One region of the Janthinobacterium sp. SUN176 genome, then DNA from elsewhere that is predicted to be linked to it. Evidence: predicted binding sites of a transcription regulator. Region 1 holds the regulator's gene; each other region holds the start of a gene.
What was found. Region 1 encodes FNR, which switches genes on or off when oxygen is low (the NO sensors DNR and NnrR bind a similar motif). Its sites were predicted from a motif close to TTGATNNNNATCAA; they were not measured.
Positions count from the first base shown of each region.

Region 2: a site for FNR is predicted at 4,977-4,990, ahead of O3299_RS13495 (universal stress protein). Genes of this name have one in related genera too.
Region 3: a site for FNR is predicted at 4,990-5,003, ahead of O3299_RS17605 (KamA family radical SAM protein). Genes of this name have one in related genera too.
Region 4: a site for FNR is predicted at 1,661-1,674, ahead of nirK (copper-containing nitrite reductase). Genes of this name have one in related genera too.

Region 1 is NZ_JAPWIA010000002.1:67,082-74,800, forward strand. Features, by position in the region: gene ccoP (cytochrome-c oxidase, cbb3-type subunit III) at 1-93, shown strand, start outside; gene ccoG (cytochrome c oxidase accessory protein CcoG) at 96-1,478, shown strand; gene O3299_RS19625 (FixH family protein) at 1,581-2,105, shown strand; gene fnr (fumarate/nitrate reduction transcriptional regulator Fnr) at 2,230-2,988, opposite strand; gene O3299_RS19635 (response regulator) at 3,238-6,312, shown strand; gene O3299_RS19640 (TOBE domain-containing protein) at 6,314-7,081, opposite strand; gene O3299_RS19645 (ABC transporter ATP-binding protein) at 7,122-7,719, opposite strand, start outside.
Region 2 is NZ_JAPWIA010000001.1:2,980,975-2,988,693, forward strand. Features, by position in the region: gene O3299_RS13475 (entericidin A/B family lipoprotein) at 1-44, opposite strand, end outside; gene leuC (3-isopropylmalate dehydratase large subunit) at 167-1,570, opposite strand; gene O3299_RS13485 (chemotaxis protein CheA) at 1,850-3,739, opposite strand; gene O3299_RS13490 (protein phosphatase CheZ) at 3,739-4,605, opposite strand; gene O3299_RS13495 (universal stress protein) at 5,072-5,539, shown strand; gene O3299_RS13500 (response regulator transcription factor) at 5,694-6,338, shown strand; gene O3299_RS13505 (Crp/Fnr family transcriptional regulator) at 6,679-7,485, shown strand.
Region 3 is NZ_JAPWIA010000001.1:3,898,005-3,905,723, reverse strand. Features, by position in the region: gene O3299_RS17630 (hypothetical protein) at 1-633, opposite strand, end outside; gene O3299_RS17625 (HDOD domain-containing protein) at 741-1,607, opposite strand; gene O3299_RS17620 (DNA-3-methyladenine glycosylase) at 1,898-2,461, shown strand; gene O3299_RS17615 (methyl-accepting chemotaxis protein) at 2,637-4,334, opposite strand; gene O3299_RS17610 (cache domain-containing protein) at 4,403-4,861, opposite strand; gene O3299_RS17605 (KamA family radical SAM protein) at 5,144-6,508, shown strand; gene O3299_RS17600 (MFS transporter) at 6,511-7,719, shown strand, end outside.
Region 4 is NZ_JAPWIA010000001.1:3,782,341-3,790,059, forward strand. Features, by position in the region: gene ytfE (iron-sulfur cluster repair protein YtfE) at 1-78, opposite strand, end outside; gene nirK (copper-containing nitrite reductase) at 108-1,592, opposite strand; gene norR (nitric oxide reductase transcriptional regulator NorR) at 1,743-3,299, shown strand; gene O3299_RS17110 (cytochrome c) at 3,313-3,654, opposite strand; gene O3299_RS17115 (cytochrome c) at 3,669-3,998, opposite strand; gene O3299_RS17120 (MoxR family ATPase) at 4,232-5,101, shown strand; gene O3299_RS17125 (GNAT family N-acetyltransferase) at 5,111-5,761, shown strand; gene O3299_RS17130 (VWA domain-containing protein) at 5,755-6,924, shown strand; gene O3299_RS17135 (cation:proton antiporter) at 7,237-7,719, shown strand, end outside.

The DNA.
Region 1 (7,719 bases):
CCGGCCTTCAGCGATTTCCTCGGCGAATCCAAGGTACACGTGCTGTCGGCGTATGTCTGGAGCCTGTCGAATCCGCAGGCACCCGCAAAGTAAAAATGGAACCTCAAGTCATCAAGATGTATGCGGCCCGCGAGCAAATCTACCCTCGCGAGGCCAAAGGACGCTACGCTACCTGGCGATGGGTATGCGTATGGCTTACCCAGCTGGCGTTCTACGGCTTGCCGTGGTTGACCTGGAATGGCAGGCAAGCCCTGCTGTTCGATTTGACCACGCGCAAGTTCTACATTTTCGGCGTCGTGCTGTGGCCCCAGGATTTCATCTATCTGGCGGCCCTGCTGATCATCTGTGCGTATTTGTTGTTCCTCGTCACGGCCATTGCCGGGCGGGTGTGGTGCGGGTTCTCTTGCCCGCAAACGGTATACACGGAAATTTTCCTGTGGGTCGAACGCCGCATCGAGGGCACGCGCAGCGCGCGCATGGCCCTCGACAAGCAGGGCCCCTCCGTGCGCAAGGCGTTCAAGAAGACGGCCAAGCACCTGGTATGGGGCGCCATCGCCCTGTGGACGGGCTTTACCTTTGTCGGCTACTTCACGCCGATCAAGGAACTGGCGCAGTCGGTGACCACGCTGAACTTCGGTCCCTGGGAATGGTTCTGGGTCTTGTTCTACAGTCTGGCAACCTACGGCAACGCGGGCTGGCTGCGCGAGCAGGTGTGCAAATACATGTGCCCCTACGCGCGCTTCCAGAGCGCCATGTTCGACCAGGACACCCTGATCATCACCTACGATGCCAAGCGCGGTGAACCACGTGGCGCCATGAGCAAGAAGGCCGGCAACAACGACAAGCTGGGCGATTGCATCGACTGTACCCTGTGCGTGCAGGTGTGTCCGACCGGCATCGATATCCGTAACGGCCTGCAGTATGAATGCATCGGTTGCGCCGCTTGCGTCGATGCCTGCAACAGCGTGATGGACAAAGTCGACCGGCCACGGGGACTGGTACGCTACAGTACCGACCATGCGATGGAAAACAACTTCAATTCGAAGCAGATACGCCAGCGCGCCATGCGCCCGCGCGTCTTGATCTACACTTCCATCCTGGCCCTGATCATCATCGCCGTGTGTACTTCGCTGGCCCTGCGCACGCCTCTGAAAATGGACGTGATCCGCGACCGCGGTTCCATGGGACGCGAAGTGGAAGACGGCATGATCGAAAACGTCTACCGCCTGCAGATCATGAACACGTCGGAGCAAAGCCAGCATTTCAAAATCAGCGCTTCCGGCTTGCCGGGCCTGACCTTGCTGACGCGCGAAGAAGTGACCTTGCAGCCGACGGAAACGCTGGGTTGGCCGATCCGCCTGCGCGTGCCGCACGGCGTGGGAGAGAAGGGCTCGAACAAGATTGCGATCGAATTGCAATCGCTGGACGACCCATCGCTGCATGTGCGTGAAAGCGCGGTATTCATCGTGCCGCGTTAACAAGGAAAGGCGGACGGGGACCGGGTGCCCTCGCCGCCGCCACGAAGTTGCAGGAAGGCCGGTCCCCATGCGGGGACTGGCTGATTAAACAGGAGAAATATCATGTCCGACAGTCTGAAACTGCAAGCACCCGTTGCACCGTGGTACAAGCATCGCTGGCCATGGCTGCTGATGATCGGCCCCGGCCTGTCCGTGGTCGTCGGCAGCTTCATGGGCTATATCGCGTTTACGCAGCCCGATGCGCTGGTGGTGGGCGATTATTACAAGCAGGGCAAGGCGATCAACCAGGATTTGAAGCGCGACACGATCGCCAGCGACCTGGCGATGGATACGCGCCTGTCGTATGACGTCGCTGCAGCGCGCCTGACCGGTTCCGTGCACAGCTTCGGCAAGGCCTATCAAGCGCCTTTGCAGCTGCACCTGGCGCATGCGACCCTGCCGGAAAAGGATATCAAGGTGCTGGTGCAGCCCGACGCAGCCGGCAATTTTTCCGTAGCGCTGCCGATGCTCGAGCGCAGCCGCTGGCAAGTGCTGGTGGAAAACGACAAACGCGAGTGGCGCCTGTCCGGCATCTGGACCTGGCCCCTGCAGCGCAGCATCGCGCTGCATGCGGATGAAGAGCTATAACGTACAGCGCCGGGAAAACCGTAGCGAGCGGCAGTGATTTGTGGTTGAGAAGCGCAGCTGTGCTATAGCACAGCGAGCATCGCAAGCCGCAAAGCGCGACGCGCAGCAGGTTTTGACGGTGCTGTTACTTGCAGACGTCCGTGCCGGCCGTAATGGCTTTCAGCTTGGCCGGCTGCAGGATTTCAATTTCCCGGTTCGAGACGCGCAGCCAGCCTTCCTTCTTGAACTTCGACAGCAGGCGGCTGACGCTCTCGATGGTCAGGCCCAGGTAGTTGCCGATTTCCTCGCGCGACATGCGCAGCTGGAAATTGCTGCCCGAATAGCCGCGCGCTTCATAGCGCGACGCCAGGTTGACGATGAAGGCGGCAAAGCGCTGCGTCGCCTGCATGTTACCCAAAAGCAACATGACGCTTTGCTCGCGCGTGATTTCCTGGCTCATCATGCGGTGGAAATGGCGCAGCAGGGTCGGCATGTTGCCCAGCAATTGTTCCAGGCTGGAAAACGGGATTTCACACACTTCGCTGTCTTCCAGCGCCACCGCATTACAGTGGTGGCGGTCGGCGCTGATGGCGTCCATGCCCAGCAGTTCACCCGCCATCTGGAAGCCCGTCACCTGCTCTTCGCCGCCCGGATTGATCTGGTACGTCTTGAAATGCCCCAGGCGGATCGCATACAGGTTCTGGAACGAGTCGCCGATACGGAACAGCGAGGCGCCGCGCACGATCTTGCGGCGGCGGCCGATGATCTGATCCAGCCTGTCCATGTCGCCCACATCGAGGCCCATCGGCAGGCACAATTGATGCATGCTGCAGGTCGAGCATCGCGCACGCAACGCCTCCACGTTCACGGTGGGCAAGGTTGGAGTGAGTAGCGCTTCAGTCATGTCGGTACCTTTTAGAAAATGCAACAACAAGTTTACTGCATACAGCCGCATACAGGGTTGCCGTATGCCAATTTCACCGTAAATTCGGCGAATAAACGACGTCCAGCCTTTAATTATATGGCAACATCGTCAAAAGCCCGTACGGGGCGGGCAATTTGCGCGGCGGCGCTTGCCAAGCTGGGGCATTGATAGGAAAATTCCTGACAGCATTATCTGCCGCCTGTGCCGCCCGGTACTGAAAAGGAAATCATGAAGCCTCTCGGCATTAAAGCAAAAGTCGCGCTGGCCACCAGCCTGACCTCGATCGCCATGATCGCGCTGGTCACCATGATCCAGGTGCAGCACATGCGCGACGACTTCACCCGAGTACTGCTGAGCCAGCAATCGTCCCTGATCAGCCGCACCGCCGCCGAACTCGACGACAAGCTGGGCATGCTGCTGCAGATCGTCACCCTGACGGCCAGGCAGCAGCCGCCGGAATTGATCGCCCGGCCCGCCCAATTGCGCGAATACTATTCGCGCCGCTCGATGCTGGTGCTGTTCGATGACGTGCTGGTGCTCGACGCGCATGGCGCCGTCGTGGCCGACATGCCGGAAGTAGCGGGGCGCGCCGGCATCAACGTCGCCGAGCGCGAGTATTTCCAGACCGTCCTGCGCACGCGCCAGCCCATGATCACCGAACCGATGCTGGGCAAGTCGAGCGGCATGCCCATCGTGCAGATGGTGGCGCCCGTGCTGGCCGCCGATGGCCAGGTGGCCGGCGTCGTGATCGGCGTGCTGCGCCTGTACAAGGACAACCTGCTGGGCCGCCTGCGCTCGGAAAAGATCGGCAAGAGCGGCTATTACTTCATCCTCACGCGCGGCGCCGTGCCGCGCTACGTGCTGCATCCCGATACCAGCCGGCTGCTGCAACCGCGCCAGCCGAACGCCAACCTGACGACCACCCGGCTGCTGAAGGAAGATGGCGAAGGCAGCATGGTCAGCACCAACAGCCGCGGCATCACGGCCGTCAACAGCTTCAAGCGCCTGAAATCCGTGAACTGGCTGCTGGCCGCCTCGCTCCCCGTCGAAGATGCCTTCGAACCGTTCGATGGCGTGCTGTACCGGCTGGTGCTGTGGAGCATCCTCGCCTCGCTGCTGGCCGCCTTCGTGCTGGGCTGGGTCACCGTGCGCCTGCTGTCGCCGCTGGTGCGCCTGCGCGACACCCTGCAAGCCCTGCGCACCAGCGGCAGCCGCTTCACGCCCGTGCCGGTGCAGCAGCGCGACGAAATCGGCGAACTGACGGAAGCGTTCAACGGCCTGATGAGCGAACGCGACCGTCTGCAGCAGGAACTCGAATCGCGCGCGGCGGAGCTGGAACAGGAACGCGACCGGGCCGAGGCGGCCAACCGCGCGAAGAGCGATTTCGTGGCCAACATGAGCCATGAAATCCGCACGCCCCTCAATGCCGTGCTGGGCATGGTGTATTTGCTGGGCAATACCAGACTCGACACGGAACAGCGCAAGTATCTGACCATGGTGCGCGTGGCGGGCCAGTCGCTGCTGGGCATCCTCAACGACGTGCTCGACTATTCGAAGATCGAGGCACGGCGCATGGAATTGTCGCCCGTCGAATTCGACCTCGACGAAGTCATGAATACCCTGGCCACGACGATGACGATGAATGCGGGCGAAAAGGAGCTGGAACTGGCCATCGCCGTCGAGCCCGACGTGCCGCGGCGCCTCGTGGGCGACGCCCAGCGCCTGCAGCAAATCCTCGTCAACCTGGCCGGCAACGCCATCAAGTTCACGGAGAGCGGCGAAGTGGTGGTGGCCGTCAGCCTGGCCGAGAGCGAGAGCGGCCGCGCCTGGCTGCGCTTCGAGGTGCGCGACACGGGCATCGGCATGACGGAACTGCAGCAACAGCAGCTGTTTGCCGCGTTTTCCCAGGGCGACCAGAGCATCACGCGGCGCTTCGGCGGCACGGGCCTGGGCCTGGCCATCAGCAAGCAGCTGATCCACATGATGGGCGGCGACATCGCCGTCGCCAGCAGCGAAGGCAAGGGCAGCCGCTTCTGGTTCAGCGTGCCCTTCGAAATGCTGGCGCAACCGGCCGAAACGCGGCGCACGCCGGCGCTGGGCCAGCTGCGCCTGCTGGTGGCCGACGACAACCGCACCACGCGCGAACTGATCGTCAAGCTGATCGAGGCGTGGGGCTGGCTGGCCGACGAAGTGGACTCCGGCTTTGCCGCCATCGAGCTGTACCGCGAACGCCTGGCGCAGCAGCAACCGTATGACGTGGTGCTGGCCGACTGGCACATGCCCGTCATGGATGGCCTGGCCACGGCCAAGGCCATCCGCCAGGCGGCCAGCGGCCAGCGCCAGCCCATCGTGGTGATGGTCAACGCGTTCGCCCGCAACCACCTGGAAGAAATCTCCAGCGCGGCCGAGGCCGACGTCGTGCTGATGAAGCCGATCACGGGATCGAGCCTGTTCGACGCCCTGCACCAGGCGCTGATCGCGAAGGACGACGGCGGCGAGCAGCGCATGCTGCACCAGCCGCTGGGCACGGAACTGGCCGGCGTGCATTTCCTGCTGGTGGAAGACAATCATTTGAACCAGGCCGTGGCGCGCGGCATCCTCGAACACATGGGCGCCACCCTGGACGTGGTGGGCGACGGCTTGCAAGCCGTGGAACGGCTGCGCACGGAAGCGCTGCGCTACGACATCGTGCTGATGGACATGCAGATGCCCGTCATGGACGGTTTCAGCGCCACCCACATCATCCGCACGGAACTGCGCTTGCACCTGCCCGTGATCGCCATGACGGCCGGCGTGCTGGCGTCCGAGCGCGAGCGCTGCATGACGGCCGGCATCAGCGATTTCATCGCCAAGCCCGTGGTGGTGGAAGAGATGATGGAAGTCATCCTGCGCCACCTGCCCAAGCGCCCGCAAGTTCAGACGGCCGAGCCGGCACGCGTCGCCGATGAGGAAGTGTTTTCCATGGCGCCGCTGATGCGCGTGATGGGACGCGATGCGAAGGGGCGCGGCGTGCTGCGGCGCATGGTGGAAGACGCGCTGAACAAGGGCATGACGCCCGTGCGCGACGCCGAAACGGCGTTGCAGGCGGGCCGCCACAGCGACGTGGCACGCATCCTGCACAGCGTGCGCGGCTCCGTCGGCACCCTAGGCACGAAACGCCTGATCCGCGCCGCGTTCGCCACCGAGGAAGCCATCGATGCGGGCCGCCTGGACGAGGCCCCGGCGCTGCTGGCGCACACGGCGCAGGAACTGGAACAGGCGCTGGCGGCGGCGGCCGATTGGTTGTCGCGCCTGCAGGATTAAATCAGGCGGGCACGCCCAGAATCACGCTGGACGCTTTAAAAATCGCCGTCACGTTACTGCCGAGTTCGATGCCCAGGTCGGTGCTGCTCTGGTTGGTGATGATGGCGGCAATCGTGCCGCCGCGCGGCAAGTCCAGCACCACTTCCGTATTGACGGCGCCCGTCTGCACGCGCGTCACGACCCCGGCCAGCTGGTTGCGCGCGGAAAAACGCGCGCCCTGGCTGTCCGTCACGAGGATGATGGATGACGCCTTGATCAGCGCAAACGCTTCCGCGCCCGGCACCAGGCCCAGGCTCGCGCTGCTGCCCTGCGTGACGATGGCCACGATGTGCTGGCCACCGGGCAATTCCAGGGTGACTTCATCGTTGACGGCGCCCTGTTTCAGTTCGGTCACCTTGCCCAGGAATTGATTGCGTGCCGTGGTTTTCATGGCCATTCTCCGTATGAGTAAAAGATCGTCGGCGATGCCTTCCGCCTGGCTGCCCAGCTGGCGCAGGTAGCGGGCATGCTCGCGCTCGATGATACGGAAATTGTCGACCAGCTGGCGCCCCCGTGGCGTCAGCCGCGTGCCGCCGCCGCCCTTGCCGCCCGTCAAGCGCTCGACCAGCGGTTCGCCGGCCAGGTTGTTCATCGCGTCGATGGCGTCCCAGGCCGCCTTGTAGCTCATCTTCACAAGCTTGGCCGCCTGCGTGATGGAGCCGCACTCGGCGATGGCGCCCAGCAATTCCACCCGGCCGGCGCCGCCCAGGTTTTCTCCGCCCACCGTCATCCATACCGAGCCTTGCAGGCCGATTTCCGCTGCCGCTGATTTATCCAATGCGTTCACCCAATGTCTCTTCCATGCTGTCAATTTGTCCGTCACGCAAGTAAAGCACATGTTCACCCAGAATGCGCGCATCTTCCGGATCATGCGTGATCAAGATCATGGGCACGTCCAGGCGCTGCTGCCACTGGCTCAACTCCAGGCGCATTTTGACACGCAGGGCCGGATCGAGGGCGGCAAACGGCTCGTCGAGCAGCAGCGCGGCCGGCTCGGCCACGAGCGCCCTCGCCAGCGCCACCCTTTGGCGCTGGCCACCGGACAACTCGTCGGGAAACTGGTGCGCCAGTTCCTGCAGGTGGAAGGCGTCGAGCCAATGCTCGACCTTCTGCAATTTTTCGCGCGCGCGAGGATTGAACCAGCCGCGGCGCAGGCCAAAGCCCACGTTCTGGCGCACCGTCAGGTGAGGGAACAGCGCGTAATCCTGGAACAGATAGGCGACATTGCGCTGCTGCGGCGGCAAATTGATGCCGGCGGCGGAATCGAACAGGGTGCGCCCGTTCAGGCGGATATGGCCCGCCTCAGGCGTGAAGAGGCCGGCAATGGCTTTCAGGGTCATGCTCTTGCCGGCGCCGGACGGGCCATAC
Region 2 (7,719 bases), on a different contig from region 1:
GACAAGATGACGGTGGCGATGAGGAGGGCGAAGAGTTTTTTCATGATGATCTCGTTTGTTTCAGGGAAATGAATGGCGCTAGTGTAAACCAGCAGCTGAAAGCTGGGGTCAGACCCGGCGGGTCTGACCACGGAATTTGGCTGCGTTACCACGCAGTTCCCCTAATTCATCGCAAGCCCCGCACGTCGACAAAGTGGCCGGCGATACCTGCCGCGGCCGCCATCGCGGGCGACACCAGGTGGGTACGCCCGCCCTGCCCTTGCCGGCCTTCGAAGTTGCGGTTCGACGTGGACGCGCAGCGTTCGCCCGGCTCCAGGCGGTCCGCATTCATGGCCAGGCACATGGAGCAGCCCGGCTCGCGCCACTCGAAACCGGCATCCTTGAAGATGCGGTCGAGTCCCTCGCGCTCCGCCTGGTCCTTGACCAGGCCGGAACCGGGCACCACCAGCGCCAGCGAGACGTTCGAGGCGCGGTACTTGCCGCGCACCACGGCCGCTGCCGCGCGCAAATCCTCGATGCGCGAATTGGTGCAGGAACCGATGAAGACCTTGTCGATGCGGATGTCTTCGATGGCCGTGTTCGGCTTGAGGTTCATGTAGACGAGCGCCTTTTCCATCGCATCGCGCTTGACGCTGTCTTTTTCCAGGTCGGGGTCCGGCACGCGGCCATCGACGCCGATCACCATTTCGGGCGACGTGCCCCAGGTCACTTGCGGCACGATGTCTTGCGCGTTCAGGGTGACGACGAGGTCGAAGCGGGCGCCCGGGTCGGAATGCAGGGTGCGCCAATAGGCCACGGCGCGTTCCCAGTGGGGACCGGCCGGCGAAAACGGGCGGCCCTTGACGTAATTGATGGTGGTGTCGTCCACGCCGATGATGCCGGCGCGCGCGCCCGCCTCGATGGCCATGTTGCACACCGTCATGCGGCCTTCCATCGACAGGGCGCGGATGGCCGAGCCGCCGAACTCGATACAGTAGCCCGTGCCGCCGGCCGTGCCGATCTTGCCGATGATGGCCAGCACGATATCTTTCGCCGTCACGCCGGCAGGCAAGGCGCCGTCGACCTGCACCAGCATGGATTTGGATTTCTTTTGCAGCAAGGTTTGCGTGGCCAGCACGTGTTCCACTTCGGACGTGCCGATGCCGTGCGCCAGCGCGCCGAACGCGCCGTGCGTGGACGTGTGCGAATCGCCGCAGACGACCGTCATGCCGGGCAGGGTCGCGCCCTGCTCGGGGCCGATCACATGCACGATACCCTGACGCTTGTCGTTCATGTTGAAGTAGGTCAAGCCATAGTGCCGGGCGTTCTTGTCCAGGGTTTCCACCTGCAGGCGCGAGACCGGGTCGGCAATGCCGTCGACCCGGCTGGTGGTGGGCACGTTATGGTCGGCCACGGCCAGGTTGGCGGAAATGCGCCACGGCTGGCGGCCCGCCACGCTGAGGCCATCGAAGGCTTGCGGGCTGGTGACTTCGTGCAGCAGGTGCCGGTCGATGTACAGAATTGTCGTGCCATCATCTTCGGCCCGAACAACGTGGGATTCCCAAAGTTTGTCGTAAAGCGTCTTCATCATGATTTATGCAGCGTTGCCACAGCCTGTGTTTAAGTGATCTGTCTACTGATCGGAGGGATCGGCAATGATTATGCCATATATTGTGCAATGCAGAACCAAAAGCCACCCCAGCGTGGGATGGGCGATACAAAATTTGGCGCGCTTTGCGGATATGGCGAAAAAATTGCTGATACGAAAATCCGCCAAAATGCCGTCGGGGCGAATAAAAATCGAAAAAAGCCGAAAAAAAAGCCCGCTGCAGAGGTCTGCAGCGGGCTGGATGTGAACTGGCCTGTGTTGTTAGGCAGCCATGCGCACACTTCCCCTGCAACCATCCATCAGGAAAGATAGGCCCACGACTAGCACCAGCTCGCCCTCGGCCGAGCGGGCAGTACCGGTAATGCCTTCCACGGTGATGGCCGTCATCGGCTTGATCACGAGGTCGGCCGTGCCATCGACGGCTTCCACGGCGAGAATGTACGGCTGTGGCGCAGCGACAACAATGCCGACGCGCTCGCTGCACGACTCGTAGCCCAGCGAGCCGGCCAGCGACCGCACGGGCAATGGACGGCCCTGGTCTTTCAGCACGGGCGCGCCGCCCACTTCCATGAAGGTTTCCGGCAATTCGACGACGCGCTGCACCACGGCCATCGGCAGCGCCAGCGCGGCGCCCGAGGTCGACACGAGCATGGTCGGCACGATCGACAGTTCGATCGGCAGGCGGATGGCAAATTTCGTGCCCTTGCCCAGCGCCGACTCGATGTGGATGGCGCCGCGGTTTTTCTCCACGGCCGTTTTCACCACGTCCATGCCGACGCCGCGCCCGGAGACGCTGGAGGCGACTTCCTTGGTCGAGAAGCCCGGCAGGAACACCAGCTGGAAGCATTCGTCGTTGCTCAACTGCGCGTTTTCGCTGATCAAGCCCTTTTGCTGGGCCTTGCTGCGCAGGAAGGCCGGGTCCATGCCCTTGCCATCATCTTGCAGCACGATCATGACACTGTTGGCTTCCTGCCATGCCTTCAGTGAAATATACGATTTGGCGGGCTTGCCGGCAGCCAGGCGCGCTTCCGGCGATTCGACGCCATGGTCGAGCGAGTTGCGCAGCATGTGCACGAGCGGATCGTACAGGCTGTCGACCACCACGCGGTCGACTTCCGTCTCCGCGCCTTCGATGGTCAGTTCGACATCCTTGCCCAGATCCTTGGCCAATTCGCGCACCAGGCGCGGGAATTTCTGGAACAGGCGGCCGACGGGCTGCATGCGCGTGGCCAGGGTGGCCCGCTGCAGTTCCGTCGAGTAACGCGAAGCGCGTTCCAGGGTTTCCGCCAGGGTCGCCATCAAGGTGGCGGCCTGGCCTTCGAATTTGAATTGCAGCAAGCGCTCGAGCAACACGGCAGCCTGGTTGGCGGCCTGCACGGATTCGCCGGCCACTTCCAGCAATGCGTCGAGCTTGACGGCGTCGACGCGGATGCTGTCTTCCTTGACGGGCGCGGCATGGCGTACTTCCGGGCGCTCTTCGCGGCGTTCGGCGCCATCCCAGGCCTTGGCGGCCGGTTTGGCGGCGGCAGCAGCGGCAGGCGCGGCGGCCACGACGGCAGGCGCAGCGGCGACGGCGGACACCGGTGCGGCAGCCACGCGGCTGCCCTCGGGCACGACGGCGTTATACATGCCTTCCCAGTCCAGGCCATCGGCGCTGGCAGTGGCCGCGACAGCGGCAGGCGCGGCTGCAAGCACTTCAGCGACCTCGGCAACGGGCACGGCCGCTTCCGCCACCACGGCGGCGGCAGGCGCAGGCGCGTCCATGCCCTTGCCTTCGATGGCGTTCGTCAGGATGTGTTCCAGCTCTTCCGGCATGGCCGGCAAGCTTTCCGGCGCGGCGCCGTTCGCCAGCTCCGTCAGCTGGTCGGCCACGAAACCGGACGCTTGCAGCGCCGCCTCGATGGCGATCGGCGTCACGGGCGCGGCGCCCGTGCGCAAGGCGTCGAACAGGTTTTCCGTCAGGTGGCAGGCCGCCACCAGCGCAGGCAGGCCCATGAAACCGGCGCCACCCTTGATGGTGTGGAAGGAACGAAACACGGCATTCAGTGTTTCCTTGTTGTCAGGATCACGCTCGAGGCGCAATAAGTGCTCTTCAACATTAACCGCAAGATCCATCGCCTCAACGACGAAATCCTTGAGCATATCGTCCATTAGAATCCCAAATCCGCAAGAAGGTCGTCTACATTATCCTGGTCCAGCGCCACCGACGGCACGGACGGGCCCTGCATCAGCGGCACCGGCTTTTGCGCCAGTTTTTCGCGCACCTCGGCCGGCGCATTGTCGCGCAGCAGCTGAGCCAGCTCGTTTTCCACCGTCTTGGTGATGTTGACCACTTTTTTGATCAGCTGGCCCGTGATGTCCTGGAAGTCCTGGGCCATCATGATTTCCAGCAAGCGGGCTTTTTCCGCTTCCGTCGCTTCGGCAACGGCTTGCGCGAACTGGCGCGAATCGCCGGCCAGGGCCTTGAATTCTTCCAGGCTCAGCTTGCCGTCGAACAGCGCCGTCCAGCGGCCGTCCATGTCCTTGGCTTTCTTCGACAGCACGTCCTGCGCCGGCATGCCTTCGTCGAGCGTGTTCAAGACCTTGTTGGCGGCCTGTTCCGTCAGGGTGGCGACATATTCCAGGCGGTCCTGGGCGTCGACGATCTGCGACGACGCTTCCGTCAACGCCTTGTCGTAGCCCAGTTCGCGCAGCGAATCGTGCAGCAGGCGCACGATGCCGCCCAGGCGCTCGAACATCGGCTTGTCGGACTGGTCGACCGGGTCGGCCGCTTCGCCAGGCGCGTCGGCGCCGGCAACTGGGGCCGCTTCCGCTGCGGCTGGCGCGGCAGCCACCGGCGCCGCTGCGGCTGCCGGTACGGCGGCGCTGGCCGACACGGAGTCGAACAGCGCGTCAAAATCGTCATCCGCGATCACGGCGGGAGCGGGCGCGGCGGCAGGCGCCGGCGTGGCTGCGGCCGCGCTTTGCGCGGATACTTCATCGAATAATGCATCGAAATCATCAGCGGCGTTGGTCATATCCCTGCTTCTCCATAATTTGTCAAAATTCCGCCTGAACTGTGCGTTTTACAGACTGATACCCACAATTTCTCGATTAAGATGATTTGAGGCAATACCGCTGCGATGGTGCGAGTGTAGCAGGGCGCCGCCCTGTTGGTAAATCTCAAAACGCGCTTCCTGGTGCAAAGCGGGTCCGCAAGAGCTTTTCCGCCAGGAAATAAGTGTTCCTGCTGTTGTATTTTGAAATACTACCATTGGCGTGCGTGCAAGACCACGCGCGACACAAGAAATCCTGCTCTCAAGCGCCTGCGCAACGGCGCCAGACGGACCCTGGCGCAGCTAAACACGATCTTTCTGCCAATGTTGTCTATACTGAAGGTGCAGTAGTATTGATAATTATCAAGTCTTTACATGAATACAATGCTGCCGCCACGTCTACAATAAGAGGCGTTGCGCGCGCTGAGTCACTGCCAAAGGACCTGCCATGTATAAGAAAATTCTGATCGCCACGGACGGCTCAACCGTCTCCAACTTGACGGCCTGTGCCGGCGTTGCCTTTGCCGAACAAATGCACGCCGACATCCTTGCCGTGTATGTGGCGCCCGAGTACCAGTACCCGGTGTACATCGAAATCATTCCGCCGAGCTATCCCAGCGAAGAGGAATACCGCGTCGCCATGCGCAAGGCGGGCGCCGACCACTGGCAACCCGTGCTCGACGCGGCTGCCAAGCGGGGCTTGCAAGCGACGGGATTGACGGCCTTTTCCGACAGCCCCGCCCTGAAAATCGTGGAAGTGGCGCAATTGCAGCAATGCGACCTGATTTTCATGGGTTCGCATGGCCGCAGCGGCTGGGGTCAGTTGCTGCTGGGCAGCGTCACCAACAAGGTGCTGTCGCACTCGAAATTGCCCGTGCTGGTGCACAGGCTGATCAAGGAACCCCAGACAAAATAAGGGGTCACATGGCCACGGGGACCGTCGCACCGGCACAGCTCAAGAAAAGGCACAGTGCGGCCGCTTCGGTTAAAATGACAACGTTTCTCGTTTCTCAACATTTGATTGTCCGGTGACGGACAGAGCAGATTACACGCCACCAGATTGCCCGCCTATGATACGTATTGTGATTGCCGACGACCACACCATCATGCGTGAAGGATTGAAGCGCATCCTTGACGGCGCGCCGGATATCGACATCGTGGGTGAAGCCATCGACGGTTTTGAAGTACTCAACCATGTGCGCCAGGGCGGCTTCGACCTGTTGCTGCTCGACCTGTCGATGCCAGGCCGCAGCGGCGTCGACCTGATCCGGCAAATCCGCAGCGAGGCACCCAAGCTGTCCATCCTGATCCTCACCATGCACGAGGAAGAGCAGTATGCGGTGCGCGCCATCCGCGCCGGCGCGCAAGGCTATCTGACCAAGGAAAGCGCGGGCACCCAGCTCGTGGGCGCCATCCACAAGGTGGCGTCGGGACGTCCCTATATCAGCGCCGAGGTGGCGGAGCAGCTCGTGCTCAACATCATGATGCCGAATGAAAGCTTGCTGCATAAACAGCTGTCGGACCGCGAATTCGAAGTCTTTTCCCTGCTGGTGGCAGGCAAGTCGATCACGGAAATTGCCAACAACCTGCATCTGAGCGTCAAGACGGTGAGTACGCACAAGACGCGCATCATGCAAAAGATGGGCATGAGTTCCCTGTCAGAAATGGTCCAGTATGCCGTGGCGCACCGCCTGCTCTCCCCCTTCAAGACCTGAATACGGCGGCGCGCGCCCGCGCGTCGACTGTAGGAACAATCCTACTTCATCTACCACAGCTCCTACTGCCATATTCAGCCACTGCTGATATTAATTGCATACGCTTGTTGGCATACTGAAACCAGTAATCAAGTTGCTGGAAAGTTATTTCATCACACAGCAAGTCTTCAGCGAATTGAGCATTACCTGCCCGAACGCGCGCCGCCGGCCCACGCCTGCCCGCCGTCCCGTGCACCCCGTCATTCAACTCTGAACTACCTGTCACCAGGAGATGAACATGCTGTCCACGCAAATGCCCGACACCCGCGCCGCCTCACCATCGCTGGCCCCCTCCGCTCCGATGGAAGCGGGACGCCAGCGCCAGGGCCGGCTCTGGTCGAACCTGAAGGAGGTGTGCGACCTGCTGCATATCTCCAGCGCCTGCACCATCGCCGCCGACGAACTGCTGTTCCAGCACGTGCAATTCAAGACGGGCCAGCGCGTGCATACGATCGGCCAGCCGTTCGACACCCTGTACATCGTCAATTCGGGCTTCCTGAAAACCGTGCTCATCGATGAGTTCGGCAATGAGCAGGTGCTCAGCTTTCCCATGAAGGGCGACATGCTGGGCGTCGACGGCATCCATTCGCGCCACTATTCCTCGGAAGCGGTGGCCCTGTCCGACTGCGACCTGATCCTGCTGCCGTTCAAGAAACTCACGGCGCTGGGTCGTGTCCACCTGGAACTGGAAAATGTCATGTACGGCGTGATGAGCCGCGAACTGGTGCGCGAGCAAGCCATGATCGGCATGCTGGGCGCCCTCAGCGCCGAAGCCCGCGTGGCGCGCTTCCTCGTCTCGCTGGCCGACCGCTTTGCGCAGATGGGCTACTCGAGCAAGCTGTTCAACCTGCGCATGACGCGCCACGAAATCGGCAGCTACCTGGGCCTGACCCTGGAAACGGTCAGCCGCACCTTGTCCGCCTTCAATGAAATCGGCCTGATCACGGTTGACCAGCGCACCATCGGCATCAAGGATCCGGACGCCCTGAAAACCCTGCGCCGCCTGCCGCCGTCGCGTTCGCGCGCCAAGCAGCTGGCCGCCGCCAAGCTCAAGGCCGATACCACCGCGGCCGCCAGCGCCTCGGCGCAATTGCTGGCCACCATCTAGCTTCATCCCGATTTCCTCAAGCTTGGCACAGGCTTGACCCGGCCAAGGCGCACTGCCTTGCCGGGTCTTTTTTGCTGCCGCCCCCTTCCGCGCCGCGCCAGCGGCCGCCTTTGCGCAGCACTCGCTCCCACGCTGCCGTCCCACCGTAAAAAAGCGCGGATTCCGCACAAATAAGCCTTGCTTTTCGGGCCACATTCAACAATAATGCAAATACGAATCATTCTCAACTGAGAC
Region 3 (7,719 bases), on a different contig from region 1:
GAAGGCCGTCTCGCTCCAGCCGACGATGCTGCTTTCCAGGCCCGGCGTGGCGACGATCTTCTTGTCCGTCATCGATGCGTACGCATCGCGCACCATTTCGTGCAGGTGGCTATAGGTGATGCGGTCGATTTCATCGAGGTCGTAGGCGTGGCTCATCAGGACCACCTTGGCCTTGGCGCTTTCCAGCTCTGCCTGCTGGAAACTTTTCACCAGCGCTTCGAACGCGTCCTGGTCCTGGAAGCTGTCCGCTTCCTTCAGGCCGCCCGTGCTTTGCACCAGCAGGGGCACGACGAAGGCGTTGATTTCCATGGCAGGGGCATTTTCGCGGCGGATCACGGAAATGGACGCCGCTTCCTCGATATGGCTGCGCAGGTACTGGTAGGCGCCCACGTCCTCGTATTTCGCCCGCTCGATGGCGTCGTACAGGATTTCATCCTTCTTTTGATTCAAGGCCTTGCGGATCAGGCGGCCGAACTCGACGGCTTGCTCGGCCAGCACCGTGCCCTGCGATTCGCTGTCTTCCTGCTCCGCCAGGTTCAGGGCCATCGTGCACAGCATGCGCGTGACGGATTCATCCTTGTCTTCAGGCGTGTTGGCGGATTTACGGGGGACAGGGCGCTTATTTTTGGGCATGGCGATCAACAGGTTAAGAAAGAAGGGTCAGGCAAATGGAAACAGGCGCCAGGGCTTGTGCCAGGCGCCGGGACGGATCATACAGGCGGACGCGGCCGCCTGATACCTCAATGGTCGGTATCGAACATCTCGTGCAATTCGTCGAGCAGGTCGGCGGCTTCTTCCTGCGACAGGCCGAGATGCTGGCAAGCAAGTTCGCCGCCCTTGTCCCACTCCAGCGAGGTACTGTTGCCATGGTAGCGCTGAATGCCCTTTTCGGCCAGCAGCGACAGGGCGACGAGCGAGCGGATGGCGTCGTCCGTGGACGGGTCGGCCAGCACCGTGTAGTCGTGGTGGTGCAAAATCGCCCACGAGACGTCGGACGACAAGCCCCAGTTGCGCGCCAGCAAGCAGCCGATGGCCGCGTGGTTGGTCTGGTGGCGCGCGTCTTCCAGTGCTGTAAAACAATTGTGCGCATCGTTGGCGGCCGCCGCGTACGTGTTGACGTAGTCGGGAAAGCGGTTCATCAGCAGGGGCACGCCGATGTCGCAGAACAGGCCGAAGGTGTGGGCGATGTCGGGCGGGGCGATGCGCAACTTGCGTGAGGTAAATACCAGGGCGCGCGCGCGCTTGGCCGACACATCCCAGAAATTGGTCAGTTCCACGCCTTCCGCTTCCAGCGCCTGGCGCGCCAGCAAGCCCGTCATCATGGCGCTGCACTGGTTGATGCCGAGGAAATTGATGCCTTGCTCGACGGACTTGGCCTTGCGCGCGGCGCCATAGAACGGCGAATTGGCCAATTTCAGCAGGGCGCCCGACATGCCGACGTCGTCGGCGATGATGCGCGCGATGCGGCGCGGCGACGGGTCCTGTTCCGCCAGTTCGCGCTGCAAGTCGACCAGCAGGCTGGGACGCGGCGGGATACGGATGGAACGCATCAAGGCGTCAACCGGATCTTCCTGCTCTATCTGCTTTTGCGCTGCCGCTCTCATCATCACGCTTTCATCATCATTTTTGTGCCCGGTGCTTATTCTGTCGCGCGCTGCCGCTGCCCGCCTCAGGGGCGTCTGGCGCAGTGCCCGACGATTATCGCTGTTTATGCATAGCAATAGTTCATATCTGCAATATATTCTGGAAAAAATCCCCGTTTTGGCCTGGTCCGGCCGTGATTTTCGTCATTTCACGACCTTGCCCATCCCGGTATCCATGATGAAAAAACCAAGTTTTATTTGTTTTCAAGGCGGGGCCAGGCGTGCGGCGGGATGCGCGACGGTACAATTGCCGGATGAAAAAAATCCTTGCGGGTATCGATTTCGCGGACGATTCCAGCAGCGTGGCGCGCCAGCTGATCGGCGTGACCGTGCTGGTCGACGGCGTGGGCGGGCGCATCGTGGAAACGGAAGCGTATGACCGGCTGGACCCTGCCTCGCACACGTATGGGGGCATGACGCCGCGCAATGCGTCCATGTTCGGCCCGCCCGGACATGCCTATGTCTACCGCTCGTACGGCATCCATTGGTGCCTGAACTTTGTGTGCCGCGAAGCGGGGCATGGCGCGGGCGTGCTGATCCGCGCGATCGAACCCGTGGAGGGACTCGATGCGATGCGCGAACGGCGCGGCGTCGAGGGGGAGCGGCTGCTGTGCTCGGGACCGGGCAAGGTGTGCCAGGCGCTGGGCGTGAGCCACCTGCACAACCGGCTGGCACTGGACGCGCCGCCGTTCCTGTTGCTGGCCCGCGAGAGTGATGTCACGGTGCAAACGGGGCCGCGCATCGGCATTTCCAGGGCGATGGACACGCCGTGGCGCTTCGTGCTGGCCGGCTCGCCCTATCTGAGTAAACCGATCTAGAAACACCTAACCAAACCTACTGCGCGTTGCGCTTTGCGGCCTGTGATGCTCGCTGCCTCGGCGGCCCCGTGCTTCAGCACAGCTGCGCTTCTCAGCCACAAATCACTGCCGCTCGCTACGGTTTTGTTAGGCGTTCTTGAGTGTGCCTGTACGTGCCTGCGGCTGGATGCCGGCATTAAACACCGCGTTGGCGGCGGGACGCGTTACCTGGTGCATTGTTGTGTGGCATGCCGCGTAGCGGGCTGTGCAGCGCGCGCCGGTCCTGTTGCGCACCAACTGGATGCTGGAATGCTTCCTCGTCAGGCGCGGCCGGCTGCGCGGGCGCCAGCGGGTCGAGGGTAAATACGGCCACGGCCGCCGACAATTTGACGGCCTGGTCCTGCAAACTGGCCGCTGCCGCGGCTGCCTGTTCCACCAGGGCTGCATTTTGCTGGGTGACGTCATCCATTTGCGTGACGGCCTGGTTCACTTCCGTGATGCCAGACGCCTGTTCCACGCTGGCCTGTTTCACGCGCTGGATGATCTCATTGACTTGCTGCACCGAGGCCACGATGGCGCCCATGCTGTCGCCCGCTTGCTGCACGGCCACGCTGCCGCCATCGATGGTGGTGACGGACGTGGCGATCAGGGTCTTGATTTCCTTGGCGGCCTGCGCCGAGCGCTGCGCCAGGGTGCGCACTTCCGACGCCACCACGGCAAAGCCGCGGCCCTGTTCTCCCGCGCGCGCCGCTTCCACCGCCGCATTCAGCGCGAGGATATTGGTCTGGAAGGAAATGCCGTCGATCACGCCGATAATATCCACGATCTGGCGCGAATTGGCGCGTATCGTCGCCATCGTCGTCACGGCTTGCTGCATCGATACGCCCCCTTGCACGGCCAGGGTGGATGCCTGCCCCGCCAGCTCGCAGGCCAGCTGGGCGTTGTCGGCGTTGTCATTGACGGCTTGCGTCAGCGCTTCCATGGCGCTCGATGTTTCTTCCAGCGAACTGGCTTGCATTTCCGTGCGCGCCGACAGATCCAGGTTGCCGGTGGCAATTTCATGCGAGGCCGTGTCGATCGATTGCACGGCGCCCATGATGGTGCGCAAGGTCTGGTTCAGGTGGGCGATGGTCTGGTCCAGCACGCGCGAGGTGGCGGCGATTTCATCATTGCCCTGCTTGGGCGCGCCGGCCATCAGCTTGCCCGCCGCCAAGTCTTGCACGGCGTCGGCAATGCCGCGGATTTCCACCAGCATGGCGCGCCGCACCAGCATGGTCACCACGATGGAGACGAGGATGGAGAGCAGGACGGTCAGCAGCAAGCTCCAGCACAGGGTGCGAAACTCGGCGCTGGCCGTCGCATGGGCCTGGCTGCTGAGCGTTGTTTCCAGCGCGGACAGTTGCGCCAGCTGCGTATTGAACTGGCCGAACTGCGTTTCCGCCTTGAGCATGGAATTGGTGGCGATCGACTGGTCCATCTGCGCCATTTCCATGGTTTCCAGCACGGCCTTGCGATAGCCGGCCAGTGCCGTGATGGCCGCATCGACCAGGGTGAGTTCGGCGCCCGTGGCCGTGGCGCGCAGCGAGGCCAGCTGGGTGCCGATGGCCGCGTGGCGCGCCTTGATCTGTTGCTCCAGTGCATCGAGACGGGACTTGGCGAAGCTGCCATTCGTCCACGACAGCAACTGGTACATATTGCCGTGTACATGCTTGGCCTCTCCTAGTACGTCGGCGGCTGCCTTCAGGTGCGTGATGCGCACCCGCACCATGTTTTCCAGCGAGGCATTTTGCCGCACCATGCCATACCAGGCGCCGGTCGAGCTGAGTATCAGCAGCAGCAGGACCAGGGTGGGTGCCAGCAATAATTTTGGCCCTATGCGTAATTGATTGAGCATGCTCGACTCCTGGCGATGGCCGTTCAAACCGCAGGCGGCGCGCGGTGTGTGTGAGCGCCGCCCTTGCCCTATTTTTTGTAGATCCCCGCTTCCAGCACCACATCGTTGACGCGCAGGATGTAGGTGGTCTTCGGTTCGATCTTGCCGGTGGTGGGATTCTTGTACTGATAGTCGACCCAGCCCTTGCCCTGTTTTTGCGCCAGCTCAATGATTTCACGGCGATATTTCTTGCCATTCGCATCGGGCACGTCCGTCAAATCCTTGCCGACGATGGAAGGATTGATGGGGTGGGCCAGCACGATGCCCGTCTTGATGTCGCGCATGTCCACATACAGCGAGCCCTGCACGAAGTCCGGGTCTTTCGCCGTGATTTTCTTCATCATTTCTTCCTTGCCATGCGCCTTCATGAAGGCGGCGCCCCGTTCGGCCATGGCGATGGCGTCTTTTTCCGTTGGTTCGACCGCGGCGCTGACGTTGCCACCGGCAAATGCCAGGCACAGCAGGCTACCCGTGAATAAGCGTTTCATGAAAGCTCCTTGTGATATCGAGGGATATGTTGCCAAGTCGTAATTTACGTCGCCGGCGCTTCCCGCAAATTGCGATGGCACAAACTAAGGTGTTGCTTGTCGGTAGCTTGCAACGTATCGACGGCTTGTTGATATGTAACAATTTGGTTCCGAGCGGCAAGAACTATGATGACTTTCACAGCATGCCAAGCGGGCAAGGCATGGCAGAGGAAGAGGCTGGAATTGGCCGGGATAGGGCTGGTTTCAAGGAAGTTATCGCTGTTTACTGGCAAGGAGCCGATCGTGTCCGCACCCATTACCGAGCCGTTTTCACCCAAGTTCAAGCCGTATACGCGGCACACCATACAACAGGCGCGGCAGTGGGAATGGCTGCCGGAAGAGCAGCGTGAAGCCGTGCAAGTGGTGTCGCATGTCTTGCCGTTTCGCACCAATGCCTATGTGCTCGACCAGTTGATCGACTGGAACAACATCCCCGACGACCCCATCTATCGCCTCGTCTTTCCCCACCGCGACATGCTGGCGCCCGAGCAGTACGCGCACCTGCGCGAGCTGGTGCTGGTGCAGAGGGACAAGGCCGCTATCGATGCCTATGTGCATGGCTTGCGCCTGGGCATGAATCCCCATCCGGCCGGCCAGATGACGCACAACGTGCCCCGCGTCAACGATGCGCCCGTGCGCGGCTTGCAGCATAAATATGCGCAAACGGTGCTGTTTTTCCCCAGCGCAGGACAGACGTGCCACGCGTATTGCACCTTCTGTTTCCGCTGGCCCCAGTTCGTCGGCATGGACGACATGAAGTTCGATGCGCACGAGTCGCATGAGCTGGTCGCTTACCTGAAACTGCATCCGGAAGTGACGGACGTGCTGATCACGGGCGGCGACCCGATGATCATGAATACGCGGCAACTGGCTGCCTACCTGGAACCGTTGCTGGCGCCGGGCCTGGAACATATCCAGAACATCCGCATCGGCACCAAGGCGGTGGCGTATTGGCCGCAGCGCTTTGTTTCGGACCGCGATGCGGACGACTTGATGCGCCTGTTCGAGCGCATCGTCAAGGCGGGCAAGAACATGGCCGTGATGGGCCATTACAGCCATGCCGTCGAGTTGCGCCAGGACATCGCCCAGCAAGCGGTGAAGCGCATCATTTCCACGGGCGCCACCTTGCGCATGCAGGGGCCGCTGATCCGCCACATCAACGAAGACCCCGCTAGCTGGGCCGAGCTGTGGCAGACGGGTACGCGCCTGGGGGCGATTCCGTATTACATGTTTGTCGAACGGGACACGGGCCCGCGCAGCTATTTCGAGTTGCCCCTGGCGAAGGCGCACGAGATTTTCCAGGCCGCCTACCAGATGGTGTCCGGCTTGTCGCGCACGGTGCGCGGGCCTTCCATGAGCGCGTTTCCCGGCAAGATCGTCATCGATGGCATCGTCACCATCCATGGCGAAAAACTATTTGCCCTGCAATTTTTGCAGGCGCGCAACCCGGACTGGGTGCGCCGGCCGTTTTATGCCAAGTTCGATGCGGAAGCGACGTGGATGGACGATTTGAAGCCGGCCTTTGGCCAGGACAAGTTTTTCTTTGAAACGGATGACCCGGTGCCGCAGGTGCCGCATAAAATCATCCGCCTGGCACAGGCCGCCTGAGCATGCACGGCCACGGCGCGCCTGCCCGTTCCGGCGCGGCCGTGTTTTGCCTGGTGTTCCTGCCGTTCGCGCTCGGTCATTACCTGTCCTGTCTGCTGCGCGGCGTGAATGCCGTGCTGACGGCCGAATTGCTGGGCGCCATCGCCCTGACGCCGACCCAGCTGGGTCTGCTGACCAGCGCCTTTTTTCTCGCTTTTGCGCTGGTGCAATTGCCGGTCGGCATGGCGCTCGACCGCTACGGCCCCCGCACGGTGCAACTGTGGCTGCTGGCGCTGGCGGCCCTGGGCGTGTGGCTGTTCAGCCGGGGCCATAGCTTTGCCGAACTGATGTGGGCGCGCGCCTTGATGGGGGCGGGCCTGGGCGGCTGTTTCATGGCCGCCGTGAAAGCGATCTCGTGCGCCATCGCGCCAGCTCGCCTGCCGTCCGTGCATGGCTATCTGATCGCCGTGGGCGGCCTGGGGGCGGCCACGGCCACCATGCCCGTCAAGCTGGCCCTGCACTACACGGATTGGCGCGGCGTGTTCCTGGGCTTGGCGCTGGCGGCGCTGGCTATCGGCTTGCTGATCCGCCTGCTGTCGCCGGCCCTGCCTGCGCCCGCCGCGGCGAGGAACAAGGTCAGCGTCTGGAGCGTGTATCGCGACAGGGCCTTTCGCCGCACCATCGCGCTGATCCTGCTGCCGCACACGGTGTTCTTTGGCGTGCAGGGCTTGTGGGTGGGGCGCTGGCTGGCCGATGTGGGCGGCTTGTCCGACGACAATGTCGCGTATTTGTTGTACCTGGGCATGGCGGCCGTCATCTTTGGCGCCATCGGCATGGGCATGCTGACGGAATGGGCGGCGCGGCGCGGTATTGCACCCATGCAAGTGGCGGGCGTGGGCATCGTCCTGTTTGTTGCCGTGCAAGTGGCGATGGCGTGCAATGTGGTGCCCAGCCTGCCTTTGCTATCCGTGCTGTTTACCCTGCTGGGCACGGTGACGGGCCTCGAGTATGCGATCGTTGCGCAAAGCATGCCGGCCAGCTTGACGGGCAGGGCGGCCACCTGTTTGAATTTGCTCATTTTCACGGGCGCCTTTCTGGTGCAGGCGGGCTTTGGCTTGATCCTCGGCTGCTGGCCCCTGAACAGCCAGCAGCAGTATCCGCCGCAGGCGTACCAGGCGGCGTTTGGCGTGCTGGCGGCCTTGCAATTGCCGGGACTTGCGATGTTTTTCATT
Region 4 (7,719 bases), on a different contig from region 1:
GCGGTGCGCATCGAACAGGCGCGTGGCGCCAGGGATGCGGCGGGCCAGTTGGCCCAGGGATAGGTCGATCATTTCCATAACAGTTCCTTGAGGATGAATAGGTAGATTTATTGCACCGCGCCCGCGTGGTAGACGCCGGGTACGGGTTCGCCAGTCACTTCCAGCACGCCCACGGCGCCCTTGCCTGCGCGCGACAGCGCATGGTCGACCAGCAGATAGCTGCCCGGATGCTGTACCTTGAGTTCGACGATGGTCGCGCCGCCCGGCGCCACGAGCGTGGTTTGCACGTCGTGTTTCGGGCTGCTGATCGAGCCTTCGCTGTACACCTTGTCGAAGATCTCGCCGATGATGTGGAACGATGAAATCTTGTTCGGGCCGCCGACGCCGAAATAGATGCGCACCGTCTCGCCCACTTTCGCCTGCAATTTGTGCGTCTTGCTCAAGGCGCCCACTTCGCCATTGAAGACGTAGTAGTCGGGCAGCTCATTGGCCATTTTTTCCAGGTTCGGTTCCTGGTGCACGGGCGCGCCGTGCGGACGGCCCGTGTACATCTCGCCCTGCATCACGTAATACTCGCGGTCCACCTTCGACAGGCCGCCTTCCGGTTCGACGAGGATCATGCCGTACATGCCGGCGGCGATATGCTGCGGCACCAGCGGCGTGGCGCAGTGGTAGACGAACAGGCCCGGATTGAGCGCCTTGAAGGTGACCGTTTTTTCCTGTCCCGGCGCCACCTGCGTGTGCTGTCCGCCGCCATGGCCGCCCGTCACGGCGTGCAGGTCGATCGAATGGATCATCTTGCTGTCCTTCGCGTTGAACAGGGTCAGTTCGACCGTGTCGCCCACCTTCGCGCGCAGCATCGGGCCAGGCACTTGCCGGTTGAAAGTCCAATACGTAAAACTGGTGCCGTCATCTAGCTTGCCCGGCAATTCCACCGTCTCCATGCGGTACTTGAGCAACTGCGGCGCGCGCGCGCCGATGGCAGCGGGTACGGAGGCCGGATTGGCCGCCACGCTGACGGCCGATGGATCGGGACCGCGCATCGGCGATGGCGCGGGCGTGTACAGGGCCAGCGCGGCGGCCTGGCTCGATTCGCTGGCAGCGCTGCCGGCGCCGGCAGCCTTCGGTGCTCCCGCTTCGGCCAGCGAAGTGCCGCTCACGACCAGCTTGCCTTCCATGCCGATCTGGCGGTGGCCGGGAATCGAGCAGTAATAGGTGAACGTACCGGCGCGCGTGACCTTGAAGCGCACGGTGGTGCTGCCGCTATTGGCGCTGAATTTGCTTGAAGCCACGTTCAGTTCGGGGATCAGCAGGTCGTGTTCGGCGCCTTCGCCGCTTTTCAGCACGAGTTCGACCGTTTCCCCCACCTTGGCCGCCAGCACGGGGTTGACCTGGCCCTTGGCGTCGATGAATACCATCTTGCCGTCGACGATATTGGTTTGCAGTTCATAGCGCTTGACCGCGGCGGCGGCAGGTTTGGCGGCAGTGGCGGCAGCGCTGGCAGGCAGGCTCGCCTGGGCCTGCACGGACAGGGGCATGGCCAGGACACAGACGGCGGCGGCAATGGCGCGGAGGGAGGGAGTCGTTTTCATCAAGCTTTCCTTGGTCTTGTATGCCGGTTTGGCACTCATACCTAGGCAAACCGTGTGCCAGGAAAAACTTGTTTTAAATCAATGATTTGAAAAACACAGGGTCGTAATGACCCTTGTTTACCGTGGTTCGTTGTACCCTGCATGGTACTTATGACCACCACTGCCATCCACCTGCTGCTGCTCACCGACCTGGTCGCCGACCTGCCCGTCGCCGTGCGCCTGCAGCGCCTGGTCGGCAGCCTGCGCGCGCACTTCGGCTGCGAAGCCGTGGCCTTGCTCAAGCTCGATGGCGAGCACTTGCGCCCCGTGGCGATGGCCGGCCTGGCCAGCGACGCGCTGGGACGCCGCTTCGCCGTCGCCGACCATCCGCGCCTGGCCGCCATCCTGCAACGGCGCGGCGTGCTGTGCTTCCATCACGACAGCTCCCTGCCCGATCCCTACGATGGCCTGATCGCCGAGCGGGCCGGCGAACCGCTGCCCGTGCACGACTGCATGGGCATGGCGCTGGACCTGGAGGGCGAACGCTGGGGCGTGATCACGCTCGACGCCCTGCAGGTAGGCACCTTCGATACGCAAGCGCAGCGCGACCTGGGGGAACTGGCCTGCGCCATCGAGGCGGCCGTGCGCGTGACCCGCCTGGAAACGGAAATCCGCGCCCTGCGCCTGTCGGGCGGCGCCATGCTGGCCGATGCGCAAGCGCCGCGCGAGGAACACGATTTCGTCGGCCAGAGCAGCGCCATCACGCACTTGCTGCACGAGTTGCAAGTGGTCGCCGATTCCGAACTGCCCGTGCTGCTGCTGGGAGAGACGGGCGTCGGCAAGGAACTGTGCGCGCACCGCCTGCACCGGCTGTCGCGCCGCGCAGGCAAGCCCTTGATCCACGTCAATTGCGCGGCCTTGCCCGAGTCCCTGGCCGAAAGCGAATTGTTCGGCCATGTACGCGGCGCGTTTTCCGGCGCCGTCAGCGACCGGCCCGGGCGTTTCGAGGCGGCCGAAGGGGGTACCCTGTTTCTCGATGAAGTGGGGGAATTGCCGCTGTCGATACAGGCCAAGCTGCTGCGCACCTTGCAAAATGGCGAAATCCAGCGCCTGGGTGCGGACCGGCCGCGCCGCGTCAACGTGCGCGTGATCGCCGCCACCAACCGCAGCCTGCGCGAGCATGTGCGCGATGGCTCGTTCCGCGCCGACCTGTATCACCGCCTGTCCGTGTATCCCGTGCCGATTCCGCCGCTGCGCGAACGGGGCAATGACGTGCTGCTGCTGGCCGGTGGTTTTCTTGAGCTCAACCGCGCGCGCCTGGGCTTGCGCAGCCTGCGCCTGTCCGCCGCGGCGGAAAATGCCCTGTGCCACTACCGCTGGCCGGGCAATGTGCGCGAACTGGAACATGTGATCAGCCGGGCCGCGCTGAAAGCCGTGATCCGCGGCGCGGACCGCAAGGACATCGTGACCCTGGAAACGGATATGCTCGACCTCGATGCGCTGGAGGCGCCAGCCGGCGCGGACGCGTCGCTCCCTGCGCCGGCCGCGTGCGGAGCGCCGGCGGCGCCGCTGCTGTCCATGCATCAGATCGTGGAAGCGAGCCAGCGCCAGGCCATCCGGCAAGCGCTGGTGCTACATCAGGATAACTGGGCCGCTGCCGCGCGCCAGCTGGGGCTGGACGCCAGCAATCTGCACAAGCTGGCGCGCCGGGTCGGCTTGAAAGCCTGAGCCCGGCTAAAACTCAGCGGTGAATGACCAGGGTGGTCGGCAGGCTGTGCAGGTAGGCGGCCAGGTCCTTGATGTCCTGGTTGCTCAGCGGTTTCACCTGGCCCGTCATGATGGCGTTGTTTCGGCCATTGGCCTTGTCGCCCCGCTTATACGCCGTCAAGGCGTGTTCCAGGTAATCCTTGTGCTGACCCGCCAATTTCGGATAGGACGGGTCGATGGGCGAACCGTAATCCTTACCATGGCAGGTGGCGCAGCTGTATTTTTCGGCCAGGGCCTTGCCCGTGTTGATATTGCCCGCGGCGCTGGCGGACAACGAGACGGTGGCGCAAACGAGGGCGGCGAGTAGTGTTTTCATCATCTGGCTGGTCCTCAGTTCGGCTTGGCTTGTTGCGCATAATACGCGGCGACATCGGCGATATCCTGGTCCGACAGGCTGCTGGCGATGCCCTTCATGCTCGGGTGCTTGCGATCGCCCTTCTTGTAGGCTTGCAGCGCATTCTCGATATATTTTGCCGGCTGGCCGCCGATCATCGGCACCTGGAACACTTCGGGAAAGGTTGCCTTGTAACCGGGGATGCCATGGCAGCCGATACACATTTCCACCTTGGCAGTGGCTGCCTTGGCGTTTCCTACAATGTCAGCCGCTGTGACGGCATTTGCTATGCCGGCAAGCACGAGAAGTGCAAATATTTTTTTCATAGTGGCAATGTGAACAAAGGTAATCGGAGAAACGCCAGAGCTGGTTTTTATTGATTTTATGTGTTGACAATTAAGGTTGACAATTAATCTGCTGCTTGCCGATTCTAGCCAAGATATTCTTGCAAGTCCACCTATAAAACCCGCATTGTAGGCAGGCAGGCACAGGCCGTCCGCGTGGCAGTGCGCCACAGTTCTGTTTATACTCACCATTTCCCTACTTTGGCAGACCGCTCATGCAAGCACAGCACACCCAGCAAGGCCAACGCTTCGAAGGTTCCGACAGCTATGTCGCCACCGCCGACCTGAAACTGGCCGTGAATGCGGCGCTGACCCTGCAACGCCCGCTGCTGATCAAGGGCGAACCGGGCACGGGCAAGACCATGCTGGCCGAGGAAGTGGCCGCCGCGCTGAACATGCCGCTGATGCAATGGCATATCAAATCGACCACCAAGGCGCAGCAGGGCCTGTACGAATACGACGCCGTCTCGCGCCTGCGCGACTCGCAGCTGGGCGACGAGCGCGTGCGCGACATCCAGAACTACATCGTCAAGGGCGTGCTGTGGCAGGCGTTCACGGCGCCCGAACCGGTGGTGCTCTTGATCGATGAAATCGACAAGGCCGACATCGAATTCCCGAACGACTTGCTGCGCGAACTGGACCGCATGGAATTCTATGTCTATGAAACGCGCGAAATGGTCACGGCGCGCCATCGCCCGCTCGTCATCATCACCTCGAACAACGAAAAGGAATTGCCGGACGCCTTCTTGCGCCGCTGCTTCTTCCATTACATCAAATTCCCAGACAAGGACACGATGGAGCAGATCGTCGCCGTCCACTACCCGCATCTGAAACAGGAATTGCTGGCGCAGGCGCTGCAAACCTTCTATGAAGTGCGCGACGTGCCGGGCCTGAAGAAAAAGCCGTCGACGTCGGAATTCCTCGACTGGCTCAAGCTCCTGCTGGCCGAGGACATCCCCTTTGACGCGCTGCGCAGCAAGGACAACAAGGCCGTCGTGCCGCCGCTGCACGGCGCGCTGCTGAAAAACGAGCAGGACGTGCACCTGTTCGAGCGCCTGATGTTCATGTCGCGCACCAACCGCTAAGGAGCGCCGGTGAACGACATCAGCCCGGACAAGGTCTTCGTCCCCCTGGAACTGCACGGCATCCGCCTCGAAGCGCTGGCGCCGCACCACGCGCCCGGCTTGCGCGCGGCGGCCATGGATGGCGAACTGTGGAACCTGCGCGTCACCTCGGTGCCCGAGCCGGATCAGGTGGACCAGTACATTTTCAAGGGCATCGAGATGCGCCCTTCGCGCTTCGCCTTTGCCGTCATCGACGTGGCCAGCGGCGAGGTGCTCGGCACCACCAGCTACCACGACGTGGTGTCAGCCATCGGACGCCTGGAAATCGGCTACACCTGGTATGCGAAGCGCTGCCAGCGCAGCCACGTCAACACCACCTGCAAATTGCTGCTGCTGGCGCACGCCTTCGACACGCTCGGCTGCGCGCTGGTGGGCCTGCGCACCGACAATTTCAACCATGCCTCGCAGGCGGCCATCGAACGCCTGGGCGCGAAAAAGGATGGCGTGCTGCGCCACCATGCGCTGCGCCGCGACGGCACCGTGCGCGACACGGTCATGTACAGCATCACGCGTGGCGAGTGGCCGGAAATCGCCGCCCATCTGCGCTACAAGCTGGCGCAGCGCCCCATCGCCGCACTGCCCCGCGCAGGCGACGCCGGGACAGAGGAAGCGCCATGCTGATCGATTTCTTCTTCACCCTCAAGGATGCGAAGATTCCCGTCTCGATCAAGGAATTCCTGACCCTTCTTGAGGCGCTGCAAAAGAACGTCATCGACGCCTCGATGGACGATTTTTACTATCTGGCGCGCCTGACCCTGGTCAAGGATGAAGCCCATTTTGACAAGTTCGACCGCGCGTTTGCCCAGTACTTCAAGGGCGTCAACGCTGCCTTCGACACGAATGCGGCCATTCCCCTCGACTGGCTGCTCAAGCGCATGCAGCGCGAGCTGTCCGAGGAACAGAAGGCGCAGCTGGAGAAATTCGGCTACGACAAGCTGATGGACCGCCTGAACGAGCTGCTGAAGGAACAGAAGGAGCGCCACGAAGGCGGCAGCAAATGGATCGGCACGGGCGGCACGTCGCCATTCGGCAATGGCGGCACGAACCCGGAAGGCATCCGCATCGGCGGCAGGGGCGGCAACCGCACGGCCGTGAAAGTGTGGGAAGCGCGCAGCTACAAGGATTACGACGGCGAGCGCGAACTGGGCACGCGCAACATCAAGGTGGCCTTGCGCCGCCTGCGCAAATTCGCGCGCGAAGGCGCGGAAGATGAACTGGCGCTGGACGCCACCATCGCCGCCACGGCCAATAACGCGGGCTATCTCGACATCAGGATGCGGCCCGAACGCAAGAACCGCATCAAGGTGCTGATGCTGCTCGATGTTGGCGGCAGCATGGACGACCATATCGAGCGCACCGAGGAACTGTTTTCGGCGGCGAAGACGGAATTCAAGAACATGGAGTTCTTTTACTTCCATAACTGCGTCTACGACTACCTGTGGAAGAACAACCGGCGCCGCAACGCCGAACGGTTCCCCACATGGGATGTGCTGCGCAAGTACCCGCCCGACACCAAGCTGATTTTCGTCGGCGACGCCACCATGAGCCCCTATGAAATCCTGCAACCGGGCGGCAGCGTCGAATACAACAACGAGGAAGCGGGATCGACGTGGCTGGCCCGCTTTACCCAGGCATTCCCGAAATTCATCTGGCTCAATCCCGAATCGGAGGGATTGTGGCAATACCGCCAGTCGATCGGCGTGATGCGGCAACTGATGAACAACCGCATGTTCCCCCTGTCGATCGACGGGCTGGAACGGGGCATGCGTCTGCTCAGTAAATAAAAGCACGCAACAAAAAGTCCATGGCGGCAGGGGGCCGCCATGCCGTACACTGCAACACGGCACTACCGTGCGGAGCCTCTCCGCTGCGGGCGGGTACCATACGCTGATACCAGCCCTGCCCAACCTGCTGCATCCTGTGCGCGGCCGCCATGGCCGCGACACTGTTCGATTGCGCACATCGTGCGCGCCTTCTGCTCCGGTAGAATCGGCGCATCGCTCTGCGCAAACCATGCACCATCGCTGCACCATGACATTGCCGCGCCAGCCCCCGTGCTGCCGGCCGGTGCCAGCGCCATTTTCAAAGGAATGAGCATGCAAAGTCTGATCTCGATCGCCGCCGACCTGTCCTGGCCGTTCGCCATCACCCTGGCCTGGGTGGTGGGCGAATTCGGTCACCGCTGGACTGGCCTGCCGCGTATCAGTTTTTACGGCGTGATCGGTTTCGTCCTCGCGCAGACGCAGGTGGGCATCCTGCCGCAGACGGACGCCGGCCCCATGCTGGTGCTGGCCGACGTGGCCTTCGGCCTGATCCTGTTCGAAGTCGGCTACCGCATCAACCTGCGCTGGCTGAAGAACAATCCGTGGATCGCCGTCACGGGCCTGGTCGAATCCTTGCTGACCTTTACCGTCGTCTACTTCATCGGCATCGAATTCGGTTCCACCTCGATGACGGCGCTGCTGCTGGCGTCCCTGGCCATGTCCACCTCGCCGGCCACCATCATGCGCGTCATCAACGAGGAGCGCAGTTCGGGCCAGGTCACGGAACGCATCGTCCACCTCACCGCTCTCAATTGC